Amycolatopsis sp. NBC_01488: one gene and its partner. The protein of the gene in region 2 interacts with the protein of the main gene of each other region in a pairwise test. Links are inferred from orthologs where the notes say so. Each region holds a gene or a part of one and is shown on either strand. Other genes may lie near its edges. The genes, in order: rlmB and OG738_RS07580.

What was found.
Region 1: the proteins of OG738_RS07580 (region 2) and rlmB interact in binary tests that used the Escherichia coli proteins (3 or more experiments, as listed by UniProt). The link is inferred for Amycolatopsis sp. NBC_01488 from one-to-one orthologs.

Annotation. Positions count from the first base shown.
Region 1 is NZ_CP109434.1:3,028,675-3,037,295, forward strand. What follows is about bases 2,832-5,651. They hold rlmB (23S rRNA (guanosine(2251)-2'-O)-methyltransferase RlmB), read right to left. Parts: upstream 4,810-5,651; coding sequence 3,853-4,809; downstream 2,832-3,852. Other genes in these bases: OG738_RS14700 (MBOAT family O-acyltransferase), read right to left, coding at 2,832-3,800; cysS (cysteine--tRNA ligase), read right to left, coding at 4,839-5,651. In the rest of the region: OG738_RS14685 (hypothetical protein), read right to left, coding at 1-845; OG738_RS14690 (transglutaminase-like domain-containing protein), read right to left, coding at 1,030-1,611; OG738_RS14695 (histidine phosphatase family protein), read right to left, coding at 1,685-2,290; more of OG738_RS14700, read right to left, coding at 2,367-2,831; more of cysS, read right to left, coding at 5,652-6,227; OG738_RS14715 (HAD family hydrolase), read right to left, coding at 6,271-6,957; OG738_RS14720 (PPOX class F420-dependent oxidoreductase), read right to left, coding at 6,980-7,375; OG738_RS14725 (PPOX class F420-dependent oxidoreductase), read right to left, coding at 7,386-7,781; ispF (2-C-methyl-D-erythritol 2,4-cyclodiphosphate synthase), read right to left, coding at 7,968-8,435; OG738_RS14735 (IspD/TarI family cytidylyltransferase), read right to left, coding at 8,432-8,621. UniProt on the Escherichia coli protein: Specifically methylates the ribose of guanosine 2251 in 23S rRNA.
Region 2 is NZ_CP109434.1:1,613,040-1,618,324, forward strand. The notes cover bases 22-2,986. They hold OG738_RS07580 (NAD(P)H-hydrate dehydratase), read right to left. Parts: upstream 2,242-2,986; coding sequence 802-2,241; downstream 22-801. Other genes in these bases: OG738_RS07575 (DeoR/GlpR family DNA-binding transcription regulator), read right to left, coding at 22-745; glmS (glutamine--fructose-6-phosphate transaminase (isomerizing)), read right to left, coding at 2,270-2,986. Outside these bases: more of OG738_RS07575, read right to left, coding at 1-21; more of glmS, read right to left, coding at 2,987-4,132; OG738_RS07590 (dienelactone hydrolase family protein), read left to right, coding at 4,561-5,285. UniProt on the Escherichia coli protein: Bifunctional enzyme that catalyzes the epimerization of the S- and R-forms of NAD(P)HX and the dehydration of the S-form of NAD(P)HX at the expense of ADP, which is converted to AMP.

The DNA of each region.
Region 1 (8,621 bases), 1.4 Mb from region 2 along the record:
CGGGACTGCGAGACGCGCACGAACTCGGCGCGCTCCATGTTGTAGAGGAAGGACCCTTCGGTGAACCGCAGGGTCCGCGGGTACAGCTTCGTGGCGCCGCGGACGTCGCTGTAGAGCGACACCCACACGCTGTCGTCGAACATCTCCAGCCGGTCCAGCGGCGGGTCGGCGACCACGGTGATGTCGACCTGCGCGCAGCGGCTGCGCGCCAGGAAGAGGCCGACGAGGCCGATCCGGATCTCTTCGTCGAGCCGGGTCTGGATCTGTTCGGAGTCGACGTCACCGGCTTCGCGGCGCAGCAGGTAGCGGGCGCGCCCGCTGATCGCGCTGGCGTCACGCGGGTCGGCGATGACGGCCCGCAGCTCGCGTTCCGTGCGGGAAAGCAGCAGGCGGGCGGCCGCGTGCCGGCCGGAGAAGCCGCGGAAGAAGTACTGCCGGGTCGCGTCGAGGTCGGCCATCAGCGCTCGGTTGAACGCGGGATCGGGGTCGGTGGTCGCCTCGAACACGTCGGTGGGGAAGAACTCCTTGTTCAGCGCGCGGTATTCGGAGCTCAGGTCCTCCAGCGCGCGCCGGCTTTCCTCGATCACCGGGGTCACCAGCGCCCGCTGCGACGCGCTGGCGGTGATCAGCGTGGTGCCGAACCCGACGATCGCGGAGATCAGGGTGCCGGTGCCCAGCGACGTCACCAGGTTCTTCCCGGTGCCGGGTTCCATCAGACCGGCGAGCCACAGGCTCAGCCCCGCGACCACGACGAGCACGGTGAGCAGCAGGCTCGTCCTGGTCCAGAAGATCTCCTGCAGTGGGGTACGGCGGAGGTGTCCGCCATCCGCGGCCACGTGCTTCACCTCCCTCGAAGCCACCCGAACGGACGAATGCGTAAAGTGTCTGTTCGAGCGCGGGGAGTTACTTTACGCGCCTGAGGGGGCGTGCGAAATAAGAAGTTCGGGGGACAGTGCTGACGGACAGGCGTCACTCTCGGCAATGATTCACCAGGTTGCCGAGGTTTCCGAAAATGGCGGAAAACCTGGCTCAGAGGGTGGCGGGAAGGGCCTTTTCGTACCAGCCCGCACCGGGTTCCGCCGTCATCAGGAAATCCACGACCACCGGCGCGGGCGCCGGGTGGATCTCCAGGTGATCACGTTCGCCGCGCGCGAAGTCCACCGGCCAGGCCAGTTTCTCCTCGTCGAGCGAAAACTCGCCGCCGGCCCCGGTGCGGTTGCCGCGGGCGTCGAGGCGCGACCACCGGCCGTGCAGGTACACGGCATTCAGCCCGTGCAGCGCGGAGAGCTCCTGGTAGCAGAATCCGGCCGGAATCCCTTGTGCGCGAAGCAAAGCGGCGAGCAGGTGCGCCTTCGCGTGACAGATCCCGACGCGCTCGCGCAGGACGTCCGACGCTCGCCAGGTGACGCGCGGATCGCACGCGTCGATCACGTGATCGACCTCGTCGCGGACGAAGAGGAACGCGGCTTTCGCGCGCTCGACGGGATCTTCGCTCGCGGGCGCCAGGGCTTCGGCTCGTGCTCGGATCGAGGGGTGCTCGTGGTCGACGACGGTGTCGGCGGCGAGGTAGTCACTCAGCCGATCGGACGTGGGCGACGGAACAGGGCTCATCCGCCCATCCTGACAGGCTCGGCCATTCGGGCGAGACTCCTTTACGAGGGTGGCGACGCTCCGCGTTCACCGGTTACGGAAGGTAAAACTCGGGGGAAAAGCCGGTCCAGCGCAGTTCCGCGGGCAGGTGGCCGACGTCGTTGTACGTGAGCAGCGCCGCCGGCCGCCCGGGCGAGTAGCGGATCACGGTGAGCGCGGCGTTGGCGTGGTCGAGGGCGAGCCACCGCCACGGCGGCGCGTCCTGCGACGCGCGCACGAGCCAGCCGGCGAGGAAGTTGTGCGTGACGAGCACTTCGTAGCGCGTCTCGGCGCCGGGCACGGGGCCGGTGAACCGCCGCTCGGCCTCGGCGGCTCTTTCCTCGTCAGCGGGCGGAAGTTGCCGCGCGAAGGCGTGCAGGAGATCGCCGGAGGTTTCGGGGAGTTCCTCGCGCATGGGCGTGTAGGGGACGAAGTCGCCGGCCGCGTCGTCGACGTAGATGGGGACGCCGGGCAGCTGGGTGGCGAGCAGCGCGGCGGTTTGCGAGGCGCGCGGGAGGGGGCCGTGGTGGACGGCGGTGACCGGGATCTCGCGAAGCCGCCGGCCGAGCAGGACGGCTTGCTGTCGCCCGGCGTCGGTGAGTTCGCCGGTGGGTGCCGCTTCGCCGTGGCGGGTGAGGAAGAGATACCGCGTCGCGAGCACGAGGCCAGGTTGCCATGACACGGCGCACGCGCTTCAGCCGACAGGCTTTCGACGCGTGTCATCAACCCCGACCCAGTCAGAACTGGTAGTACAAGAACGGGCTGAACGTTCCCGTCGTGATCAGGATCGCCGCGTACACCAGGCCCACCGTCATCACGCCGATGCGCAATGCCGTGGCCGGACGGCTTCTCGACGACTCCAGCAAGGGGCCCGTCACCGGGTGGGCCGGGAGCAGGAACACCGCCAGCGCCGCCAGCAGCAACACCAGTCGCTGGTTGGTGAACGCCTCTTCCACCCCTGTTCCCAGGCCGTTGAAGTCGGGGATCAGCATGTGGCCGATCATCGACAGCGCGTGGCCCAGGTCCGCCGATCGGAAGAACACCCAGCCGAACACCACCAGGAGCATCGTCAGGGCGCGGCGCAAGTAGCGCTGCCGCCGGGATGCCGGGTCGAGGTCGAGGCTGAAACGGCGCTCGATCACCAGGAGTGCTCCGTGGTAGCAGCCCCACACCAGGAACGTCCACTGCGCGCCGTGCCAGAAACCCGTCAGGACGAACACGATGCAGAGGTTGCGGTAGGTCTTGGCCGCCCCGTGCCGGTTGCCGCCCAGGGCGATGTACACGTAGTCGCGGAACCAGCGGCTCAAGCTCATGTGCCAGCGGCGCCAGAACTCCGTGATCGTCACCGACGAATACGGGCGCGCGAAGTTCTCCGGGAGGCGGAAGCCCAGCATGCGGCCCAAGCCGATCGCCATGTCCGAATATCCCGAGAAATCGAAGAACAGCTGGAGCGTGTAGCCGATCGCGCCGAGCCACGCCGTCGCGAACGTCATCTGGTCCGGTGGCACCTTGAAGCACGCCTCGACCAGGGGGCTCAGCGAGTCGGCGATGATCGTCTTCTTGCACAGCCCGAGCGCGAACCGGGGGAAGCCCGCCGCGATGTCGTCCAACCGGTGCGAACGCAGCTGCGGCAGCTGGTCGGCGATCTCGCGGTACCGGACGATCGGGCCGGCCACCAGCTGCGGGAACATCGCGATGTACGCGGCGAACGAGATCGGGTTCCGCAGCGCCTGCCGTTCGCCGCGGTAGATGTCGACCACGTACGAAATGTGGTGGAACGTGTAGAACGAGATGCCGATCGGCACCACCAGGCTCGCCACCGGCATGCTGCCGCCGAACCAGTGCGCGACGGCGGCGATCTGCTGCGTCGCGAACCCGGCGTACTTCCAGATCAGCAGCACCGTGACGTCGAGCGACACCACGGCGATCAGGATCCGGCGCCGCCGGACGCCGTGGACGTCGAACGGGTCCGGTGCCAGCAGCGGTCCGGCCAGGAAGTTGACGACCATGCAGCCGAGCAGCAGGAACACGAACGCGCCGGCGCCGATCATGTAGAACAGCAGGCTCGCGCCGGCGACGATGCCGTTGCGCCACGTCCGCGGGCACACCAGCACGGCGACGAGCACCGCCGGCATGAAGTACCACAGGAACAGTGGCGAAACGAACGACATCGGGTCCCCTCGGTTTATCCGACGGTGACCTTAACCCGAGTGGGTGGTCGCGTCAGACCCGACCGGCGAGACGACGGCGCCGCGCCACCTCGGCCAGCAGCACGCCCGCCGCGACCGACGCGTTCAGCGATTCCACGCCCGCTGCCATCGGGATCGACACGGTCGCGTCGCACGTTTCGCGCACCAGGCGCGACAGGCCGCGGCCCTCCGAGCCCAGCACGATCACCAGCGGGTCCGCCGCCAGTTCGAGGGAGTCGATGTCCACCGAGCCGTCCGCGTCCAGGCCGACCAGCATCAGGCCCTCGTTCGCCCACGCCTTGAGCTGGCGGGTCAGGTTGGTCGCCACCGCGATCGGCAGCTTCGCCGCTGTGCCGGCGCTCGTCCGCCACGCCACCGCCGTCATGCCCGCGCTGCGCCGCTCCGGCAGCAGCACGCCGTGGGCACCGAACGCGGCCGCCGAGCGGATCACCGCGCCCAGGTTGCGCGGGTCGGTGACGCCGTCGAGCGCGACGAACAGGGGCACCTCGCCCGAGTTGCGGGCCGCCGCCATCAGCTCGTCCGGGTGGGCGTACTCGAACGGCGGGACCTGCAGGCCGAGGCCCTGGTGCACGGCCCGGTTGGTCTTGCGGTCCAGCTCTTCGCGCGGGATCTCCAGGATCGAGATGCCCTTGTCGCCGGCCAGCCGGACGGCGTCGTTGACGCGGTCGTCGATCTCGATGTTCAGCGCGACGTACAGCGCGGTCGCGGGGACGCCCGCGCGCAGCGCCTCGACCACCGGGTTGCGCCCGGCGATCAGCTCCGGCTTGTCGGCCTTCTTCTGCCGGGCCTGGTCGCGCTTGGTCGCCGCGTTGGCCGAGCGGTAGGCCTTGTGCCCGGGACGGTCCTCCGCCTTCGGGGTCGGCCCCTTGCCTTCGAGGGCCTTGCGGCGCTGACCGCCCGAGCCGACGACGGCACCCTTCTTGGTGCCCGTCTTGCGGATCGCGCCCTGGCGCCGCGAGTTGCCTGCCATGGTGAAAGTTTCCTTGCTGTGTAACGGGATCAGTCGGACTTGACTGTCCACTGAGGACCGTTGGGGGTGTCCTCCACCACGATGCCCGCCTGCTGGAGGCGGTCACGGGCGGCGTCCGCGCGGGCGAAGTCCTTCTCGGCGCGGGCCTGCTGACGCTCGGCCAGCAGCCCTTCGACGATCCGGGACAGCGCCTCCTTGGTGGGCGAGTCGGAACCGCCCGCCTCCGACCAGCGCGCGGACAGCGGGTCGAGGCCGAGCACGTCGGTCATCGCGCGGACGGCCGCGGCGAATTCGAGTGCCTTCGGTGTGTCGCCCGCATCGAGCGCGGCGTTACCGTCGCGGACCGTGGTGTGGACCACGGCGAACGCCTGCGGGGTGGCCAGGTCGTCGTCGAGCGCGGCGGCGAACTCGGCCGGGATCGTGCCCAGCGCGACCTCGCCGGACTGCGCGGCGCGACGCAGGAACGTCTCGATCCGGCGGTAGCCCTGCGCGGCCTCCGACAGCGCGCCGTCGGAGTACTCGATCGTCGAGCGGTAGTGCGGCTGCACCAGGTAGTAGCGCAGTTCGGGCGCCCGGTAGCGCTCCAGCATCGACGGGATCGAGACGGTGTTGCCGAGCGACTTCGACATCTTCTCGCCGGACATGGTCACCCAGGCGTTGTGCAGCCAGAACCGCGCGAAGGCGTCACCGGCCGCGTTCGACTGGGCGCGCTCGTTCTCGTGGTGCGGGAAGACCAGGTCGATGCCGCCGCCGTGGATGTCGAACTCCGCGCCGAGGTACGCCGTCGCCATCGCCGAGCACTCCAGGTGCCAGCCCGGCCGGCCGTGTCCCCACGGCGTCGGCCACGACGGCTCGCCCGGCTTCGCGCTCTTCCACATGGTGAAGTCGCGCGGGTCGCGCTTGCCGCGCGTCGGGGTCTCGCCCTGCTGGACGTCCTCGAGGACCTGGCCGGACAGCTTGCCGTACTCGTCGAACGACTTGACCGAGAAGTAGACGTCGCCGTCCGCCACGTAGCCGTGGCCGCTCTCGATGAGGCGTTCCATCAGCTCGACCATCTGGGTGACGTGCCCGGTCGCGCGCGGGTTGATCGACGGCTGGAGGCAGCCGAGCTGCTCGTACGCCTCCTCGAAGGCGCGCTCGTGCGTCGCGCCCCACTCCCACCACGGCCGCCCGTGCTCGGCGGCCTTGGTCAGGATCTTGTCGTCGATGTCGGTGACGTTGCGGACCAGCAGCACGTCCATTCCACTGTGGACGAGCCAGCGGCGCAGGACGTCGTAGTTCAGCACCCCGCGGACGTGGCCGATGTGCGGAACGCCCTGCACGGTGGCACCACACACGTAGATCGACGCCGTTCCGCTACGGACGGGGTGGAACTCCCGCACGCTCCGGGTCGCTGTGTCGAAAAGGTGAAGGGCCACCCTCAAAGGGTACGGGGTGGGGCGTGAGCGACGTCGCAGGCCCTCAGGCCACGCCGAAGCCGCGCAACGCCGTGAGCAGGGCGTCCGGCCGGTCGGCGGTGGGCAGCGGGTCGACCAGCGCGAACTCGCAGCCGAGCGCGCGGGCGCCGCCGTCGGCCTCCTCGCTGTCGCCGACCATCAGCGTCTCGGTGGCCGGGACCCCGAGCGACTGGACGGCCGTCCGGAAGATCTCCAGCTCCGGCTTGATGGCGCCGACCTCGAAGGACAGCACGAACTCGTCGACGTAGGCGTCCCACCCGCGGGCGGTGAAGGCGGGCCGGATGTCGAAGGCGATGTTGCTGAGCACGCCCACCTTGAGCCCCCGCTCGGCGGCGGCCTTCAGCGCGGCTTCGGTGTCCGGGTACGGCGTCCACTGGCTGGGATCGATGAGCCGGTCGTACAGGGCTTCGGCCTGGTCGAAGTGCGGGACGCCGGACTTCTTGAGCACCTCGAGGTACACCTTGCGGTGCAGCACGGGGTCGCGGTCGCGGTGCTGCCAGGCGTGCACGTGCTCGGCGTCCAGCTCGACGACCTGCCCGACCGGCGCGGTCATCCGGCGCATCAGCTCGGCCTGCGCCTCGATGTCGAGCGGCGTGCCCTCGTGGTCGGTCAGCTCGGCCAGCCACGACTCGTCCTGCTCGAGCCGGAAAAGCGTGCCGGAGAAGTCGAACAACACCGCCCTGATCGTCATGGTTTCCAGCCTAACGGGATCGTCAGGCCGAATGCCCTGTGACGTGTTCGGGGACCACGCGCACGAGCACGCGCACGACCTCCGGCGGCTCGGGCGGGAACACCGTGCCGGTGTACTTGCGGGCCAGCTCGTCGTTCAGCTCGCGACCACCCTCGACGGTCACTTCGGCGCGGCCACGGATCTCGACGTAGTTCTCGGGATCGGCGAGGTCGAAGACGGACAGCGAGACGCGCGGATCGCGCTGGATGTTGCGTTCCTTGCGCCGGCCCTGGACGGTCACGAAGAGCACGGTGTCGCCGTCCCGGCGCGCCCAGACGACGGAGCTCTGCGGCGAGCCGTCGGCGTTGGTGGTGGCGACGACGGGGTAGTTGCGGCCGTCGAGCAGGGCCTTGGTGGCCTCGTTGAATGTCACGCCCATGGTCTGGACCCTATTCGACGTTGCCGGCGATCTTTTCGGCTTTGAGCCGGACGACGACGCGTTTCGCCTCGGGGCCTTCGGGCGGCGGGTCCTGGGCGAGGTACTTGTGGCTGAGGGTCTTCGGGAGAGTCTTGCCGGGGTCGGGCTCGATGGTGACCCGGCCGCGGAGCTGGGTGTGCCGGTATGGGTTGGCGGCATCGGTGATCGAGACGCTGACGCGCGGGTCACGGCGCAGGTTGCGGACCTTCCGGCGGTCCTCGGTCGCGCTGAAGACGAGGTCGCCGTCGTCAAGGCCGATCCAGACGACGGAGGTCTGGGGGCCGCCGTCCGGGTCGATCGTGGCGACGGTGGCGAAGTTCCTGCCGTCGATCAGCGCGCGGACACCGTCCGAGAGGGTGAGGGCCATATCACGCCGAACCGGCGCCGGCGCGGCACTATTCCGGGGCGGGCCGGCTCGCAGCCAGTTCCCGCCTCCTCTGGGGGTGCCCTTGTCCAGCGTATCGGGCCTGTCCGACGAAAGCGGAGGTCGCCGCGGCTACGGCCTCGCTGTCCACATCTCGGCCCGGATGTGGACAACCCAACCCGAGCGAGCCTATTCCGCCGCCAGCAGCAGGGCCGTCGCGAAGGCCGCGACGCCCTCGCCGCGGCCGGTCAGACCCAAGCCGTCCGACGTCGTGCCGGACACGCTCACCGGGCCGCCGACCGCCTCCGACAGGACCTTCTGGGCCTCTTCGCGCCGCTTCCCCACGCGGGGCGCGTTTCCCACGATCTGGACCGACGCGTTGCCCACCCGCCAGCCCGCCGCCGAGATCAGGTCGCGGACCTCCGCGAGCATGTCCGCGCCGTGTGCGCCGTCCATGCGGGGGTTGCCCGTGCCGAACACCGCGCCGAGGTCGCCGAGGCCCGCCGCCGACAGGAGCGCGTCGCACAGGGCGTGCGCGGCCACGTCGCCGTCCGAATGGCCCGCGCAACCGTCCACGCCCGGCCACAGCAGGCCCGCCATCCAGCACTCGCGGCCCGCTTCGACCGGGTGGACGTCGACCCCGTTGCCGATCCTCACAGCGTCTCCTCGTTCTTGGGTGCCGCCGCGATCGCCTCGGCCAGGGAAAGTTCGAAATCGGTCGTGACGCGCATCGCGTCCGGGTGGCCGGCCACGATCGCCGCGCCGGTGACGTCCCACGGTTCGGCCGAGCGGAAGGCCTCGAGGGTGTAGCCGATCGGGGTCTGGGCCGTGCGCAGCCGCGAG
Region 2 (5,285 bases):
CGGTGATCAGCAGGTCGTAGTCGCCGACGTCGCCGTGCGCGTAGGTGGCGGTGCGGCCGAACTTCGAGTGGTCGACGACCAGCACGGTCTGGTTGGCGATCCGGAGGGCCGCCTTCTTCAGCTCGGCGTAGTCGCGGTCGGGGTGGAAGAGCCGCCCGACGGCGACGGCGGTGACCGAGACGAACGAGACGTCCGCGCGGATGGAGTCGAGCAGGTTCAGGACTTCCGGGCCGGCGCAGGAGTCGTACTCGGGGGAGTAGCGGCCGCCCGCCAGTACGACGTCGACCTTCGAGCCGAGCAGCCGGGCGGCGTGCAGCGAGTTCGTCACGACGGTGAGGGCGTCGATCTCGGCCAGGCGCTTGACCAGCGGGAGGAGGGTGGTGGAGTCGTCGACGAAGACGGTCTGCCCGGGCTGGACGTGCTTCGCGGCCGCCTCGCCGAGGGCTTCCTTCTCGCCGTGGTGGAGGGTGTCGCGGAAGCGGGCGGCGGTCTCGATGGTGAGGGCGGGATAGGCCTCGACCTTTCCGCGCAGCTTGCGGAGGAGGCGGCGCTCGGCGAGGTCGTCGAGGTCGCGGTGCATGGTCATGAGGCTGACCCGGAACCTCGTCGTCAGGTCGTCGATGCGGGCTTCGCCCTGCTCGATGACGTGATCGAGGATGTCCTGCCGCCGCTGTTCGACGACGGCATCGGACGGCCGGGTCTTCCGGTCCCCCGAGGATGATCCTACTCCTGTGCCGCCGCTCACACGGCATTCTTACCAGATTTATCGCCCGGAGTTAACAGAGAACTCGATAACTCTTCTCAGGTCGTCAGTGAGCGGATCGCGCGGATGGCCTCCGGGATCGCGTGGACCAGGCCCGATGCCGACGTCGGCGCGTTCTGGGCCGCGATCGCGCCCGCCAGCGAGTGCACGTGGGCCGCCGCCGCGGCGGCCAGCCAGGGGTCCAGGCCCGCGGCCAGCAGCGAGCCGACCAGGCCGGACAGCACGTCGCCCGAGCCCGCCGTCGCCAGCCACGCGCCGCGCGGGGTGTTCACCGCGACGCGGCCGTCCGGGGCCGCCACCACCGTGACGTGCCCCTTCAGCAACACCACCGCCTCGTACTTCTTCGCTGCCTCGCGGGCCGCCGTCACGCGGTCCGCGCCCGGCTTGCGACCCATCAGACGCTCGTACTCGCCCGCGTGCGGGGTCAGCACCAGCGGGGTGTCCGGGTCACGCGCGTCGAGAACGTCGGGAGACTTCGCGATGATCGTCGTCGCGTCGGCGTCCGCGCAGACCGGGACGCCCTGGCCCAGCACGTGCCGCAGCACGTCGCGGCCCTCGGAGCCGGTGCCGATGCCCGGGCCGACCGCCCACGCCTGGACGCGTCCGGCGTCCGCGACCGTGCCGGTCGCGATGATCTCCGGCCACTGCGACCGGACGACGTCGGCCGCGTGGCCCGCGTAGCGCACCATGCCCGCCGTCGCGCGGACCGCCGAGCCCGCCGCCAGCACCGCCGCGCCCGGGTACGTCGCCGAGCCCGCCGCTATGCCGACCACACCCTGGCTGTACTTGTCGTCGTCCGGCCCGGGGATCGGCCAGGCCGCCGCGACGTCCACGAGGTCGAGCCGCAGGAGCGAGGGGTCGGTCAGCTCGAGACCGATGTCGACCAGCACGACCTCGCCGCACCACGACGGCGCCAGCGCGTGGACCGGCTTGAGCGCGCCGAACGTCACCGTGCGGGTCGCCTTCACCGCCGGGCCGTCGACGGCGCCGGTGTCCGGGGCGACGCCGCTGGGCAGGTCGACCGCCACGATCGGCGCCTCGACCAGGTCCACCAGCCGCGCGGCGTCGGGCCGCAGCGATCCGGACGCCGAAATCCCGACGATCCCGTCGACCACGACGTCGGCCCGGGCGATCCACTGTGGACCGTCCTCGGCGGACACCGCGCGGCCCCCGGCTCGCTTCAGCGCCTTGAGACCGGCGGGATGGGCCTTCTCGGGCTTGAGCAGGATCGCCGTGACGGCGACGCCACGTCGCCGGAGAAAGGCTCCCGCCCAGAGCGCGTCGCCGCCGTTGTCGCCGGAACCGACCAGCAGCACTACCCGGCGTCCGGAGACACCGCCGGCGTGGTCTTCGAGCAGGTCGGCGATCTGCACCGACAAGCCGAACGACGCCCGGCGCATCAGCTCGCCTTCGGGCGTGACGGCGAACGCCCGCCCCTCCGCCTCGCGAATCCGTTCCGTGGTCCAGATTCCCTGCACGGCTCGGGCCCCCGCTCTATACGCTGTGTTATTCCACAGTGACGGACTTCGCCAGGTTACGCGGCTTGTCGACGTCGTACCCGCGGGCGCGGGCGATCTCCGCGGCCAGCACCTGCAGCGGCACCGTGGACACCAGCGGCTGCAGCAGCGTCGGCACCGCGGGAACCTCGATGAGCTCGTCCGCGAACGGCCTGACCGTCTCGTCGCCCTCTTCGGCGATCACGATCGTGCGGGCACCGCGCGCCTGGATCTCGCTGATGTTCGACACCAGCTTCGAGTGCAGCACCGCGCGCCCCTTGGGCGACGGCATCACGACGACGACCGGCAGCCCCTCTTCGATCAGCGCGATCGGGCCATGCTTGAGCTCGCCGGCCGCGAAGCCTTCGGCGTGCATGTACGCGAGTTCCTTGAGCTTCAGCGCGCCTTCGAGGGCGACCGGGAACCCGACGTGGCGGCCGAGGAACAGGATTGCCTTCGAGTCGGCGATCCGGCGGCCGAGGTCCCGGACCTGGTCCACTGTGGACAATGCTTTCTGGACGGCCGCGGGCATGGCCTCCAGCTCGGCGAACTCGCGCGCGACCTCGTCCGGGTACTTGGTGCCGCGGGCCTGCGCGAGCGCGAGGCCGACCAGGTAGTTCGCCGCGATCTGGGCGAGGAACGCCTTGGTCGACGCGACGCCGATCTCGGGCCCGGCGTGGGTGTAGAGCACGGCGTCGGACTCGCGCGGGATCTGCGCACCGTTGGTGTTGCAGACGGCCAGGACACGCGCCTTCTGCTCACGCGCGTGCCGGACGGCTTCGAGCGTGTCCGCCGTCTCGCCGGACTGCGACACCGCGACGACGAGCGTGTCGCGGTCGAGGACCGGGTCGCGGTAGCGGAACTCCGACGCCAGCTCGACCTCGACCGGCAGCCGCGTCCAGTGCTCGATGGCGTACTTCGCGACCAGGCCGGAGTGGTAGGCCGACCCGCAGGCGACGACGAAGACCTTGTCGACGTCGCGGAGGTCCTGGTCGGAGATGCGCTGCTCGTCGAGGATGATCCGGCCGGACTCGAAGTGCCCGCGCAGCGTGTTGGCCAGCGCCTCCGGCTGCTCCTCGATCTCCTTGAGCATGAAGTACTCGTGGCCGCCCTTTTCGGCGGCGGACAGGTCCCAGTCGACGGTGAACGGCTTGGCCTGGGCGGCGTCGCCGTGGAAGTCGGTGACCTCGTAGCCCTCGCGGGTGATGACGACGAGCTGGTCCTGGCCCAGTTCGACGGCCTCGCGGGTGTGCTCGATGAACGCGGCGACATCGGAGGCGACGAAGTGCTCGCCCTCCCCCACCCCGACGACCAGCGGCGACGACCGGCGCGCGGCGACGATGGTGTCCGGCTGGTCGGCGTGCGTCACGACCAGGGTGAACGCGCCTTCGAGCCGACGGCAGACAGCGGCGACGCTGGCGGCGAGGTCCCCCTTGGTGTCGCCCTCGGTGTAGGCGCGGGCGACGAGGTGCGCGGCGGTCTCGCTGTCGGTGTCACTGGCCATCTCGACGCCGTCGGCCTCCAGCTCGGCGCGCAGGGTGGCGAAGTTTTCGATGATGCCGTTGTGCACGACGGCGACGCGCTGCGAGGCGTCGCGGTGCGGGTGCGAGTTGCGGTCGATCGGCGCGCCGTGGGTCGCCCAGCGGGTGTGGCCCATGCCGGCGGTACCGGTGATGCTGTCCCGGCCGAGCTTGTCGAGCTCGGCTTCCAGGTTGGCCAGGCGCCCCGCCTTGCGCTCGACGGTCAGCGCCCCGGCGCCGTCGAGGACCGCGACACCGGCCGAGTCGTACCCGCGGTACTCCATCCGCCGGAGCCCGCCGAGGACGACGTCCAGAGCCGGGCGGTGCCCGACATATCCCACGATTCCACACACGCGCACCAGCCTAACGAGGGATGTTCAGCGGGTTGACGGGGTCTGGAAACCGAGCTTGACCTGCGAAGATGCCAACGCCGGTGGTCCGGACCAATGCGGCTTGGGGCGCACGAGGGTGAAAGGGGCGGGTTCGCCCGGCAAGGTCATGCGGCCAGGTGGCCGAACCGACCGTTCAGGTACGCGAGCCGACCCTCCAGGCACGTGAGCCCGACCGGCTGGGCACGCGGGCCGACCGGCGGGGGCACGCGGCGCAACAGCTCCGGCCCCGCCGGGACCACGGCGGACAGCGTGAGTGAAGAGCGGCCATCTCTCGCGCCGCAGTTCACCCAGTGCGACCCCGGCCACCCAGGTCGCCGCCGGGCGCGTCCCCGCGGGTCACCGGAGCGGCGGGCGAGCCACCGTCGCTCCCGCACAGTAGGGTTCCCGCCATGGCCAGCAAGCCCAAGCAGCTGCTCGCGGAGTTGACGCACCCGGGTCCGCACGAGGTCCTGCGGGGCAACCTCGCCCTGGTCGGACTGCCCGGCGTGGTGTTCACGCCGCGCTCCGGTCTCGGGTTGCCCGCCATCGCCTTCGGGCACGGGTGGCTGCAGCCCGCCGATCGGTACCGGCAGCTGCTGCACCACCTCGCCAGCTGGGGCATCGTCGCCGCCGCGCCGGCCACGCAGCGGGGGCCGCTGCCTTCGCACCGGTTGCTCGCCGCCGACCTCCTGACCACCCTCGACGTCGTCACGACCGTGCGGCTCGGGCCGGACGGCATCAGCGTCGACCCGGCCAAGCTCGGCCTCGCCGGGCATTCGACCGGCGGTGGCTCCGCGGTCCTCGCCGCAGCTCAGGACGCGCAGGCTGGGAACCAGCGGATCAAGGCCGTCGCGACCATCGCCGCCGCCCAGACGCTGCCGCCCGCAACCGAGTCGGCGAAGGCCATCACCGTTCCCGGCCTGCACCTCGCCGCCGAAGAGGACCTGGTCGCCCCGAAAGTCGCGCACGCCGAGGCGATCACCGACGCCTGGGGCGGCGAAGACGTCCAGCTGCGCACGCTCGGCAAGTCGACCCACCTGGGCGTCACCGAAGGACGGCACTGGTCGCAGCTGATCATGCACGGCAAGCCGCACCGCAAGACGCAGCAGCTCACGCGCGCCCTGTTCACGGCGTT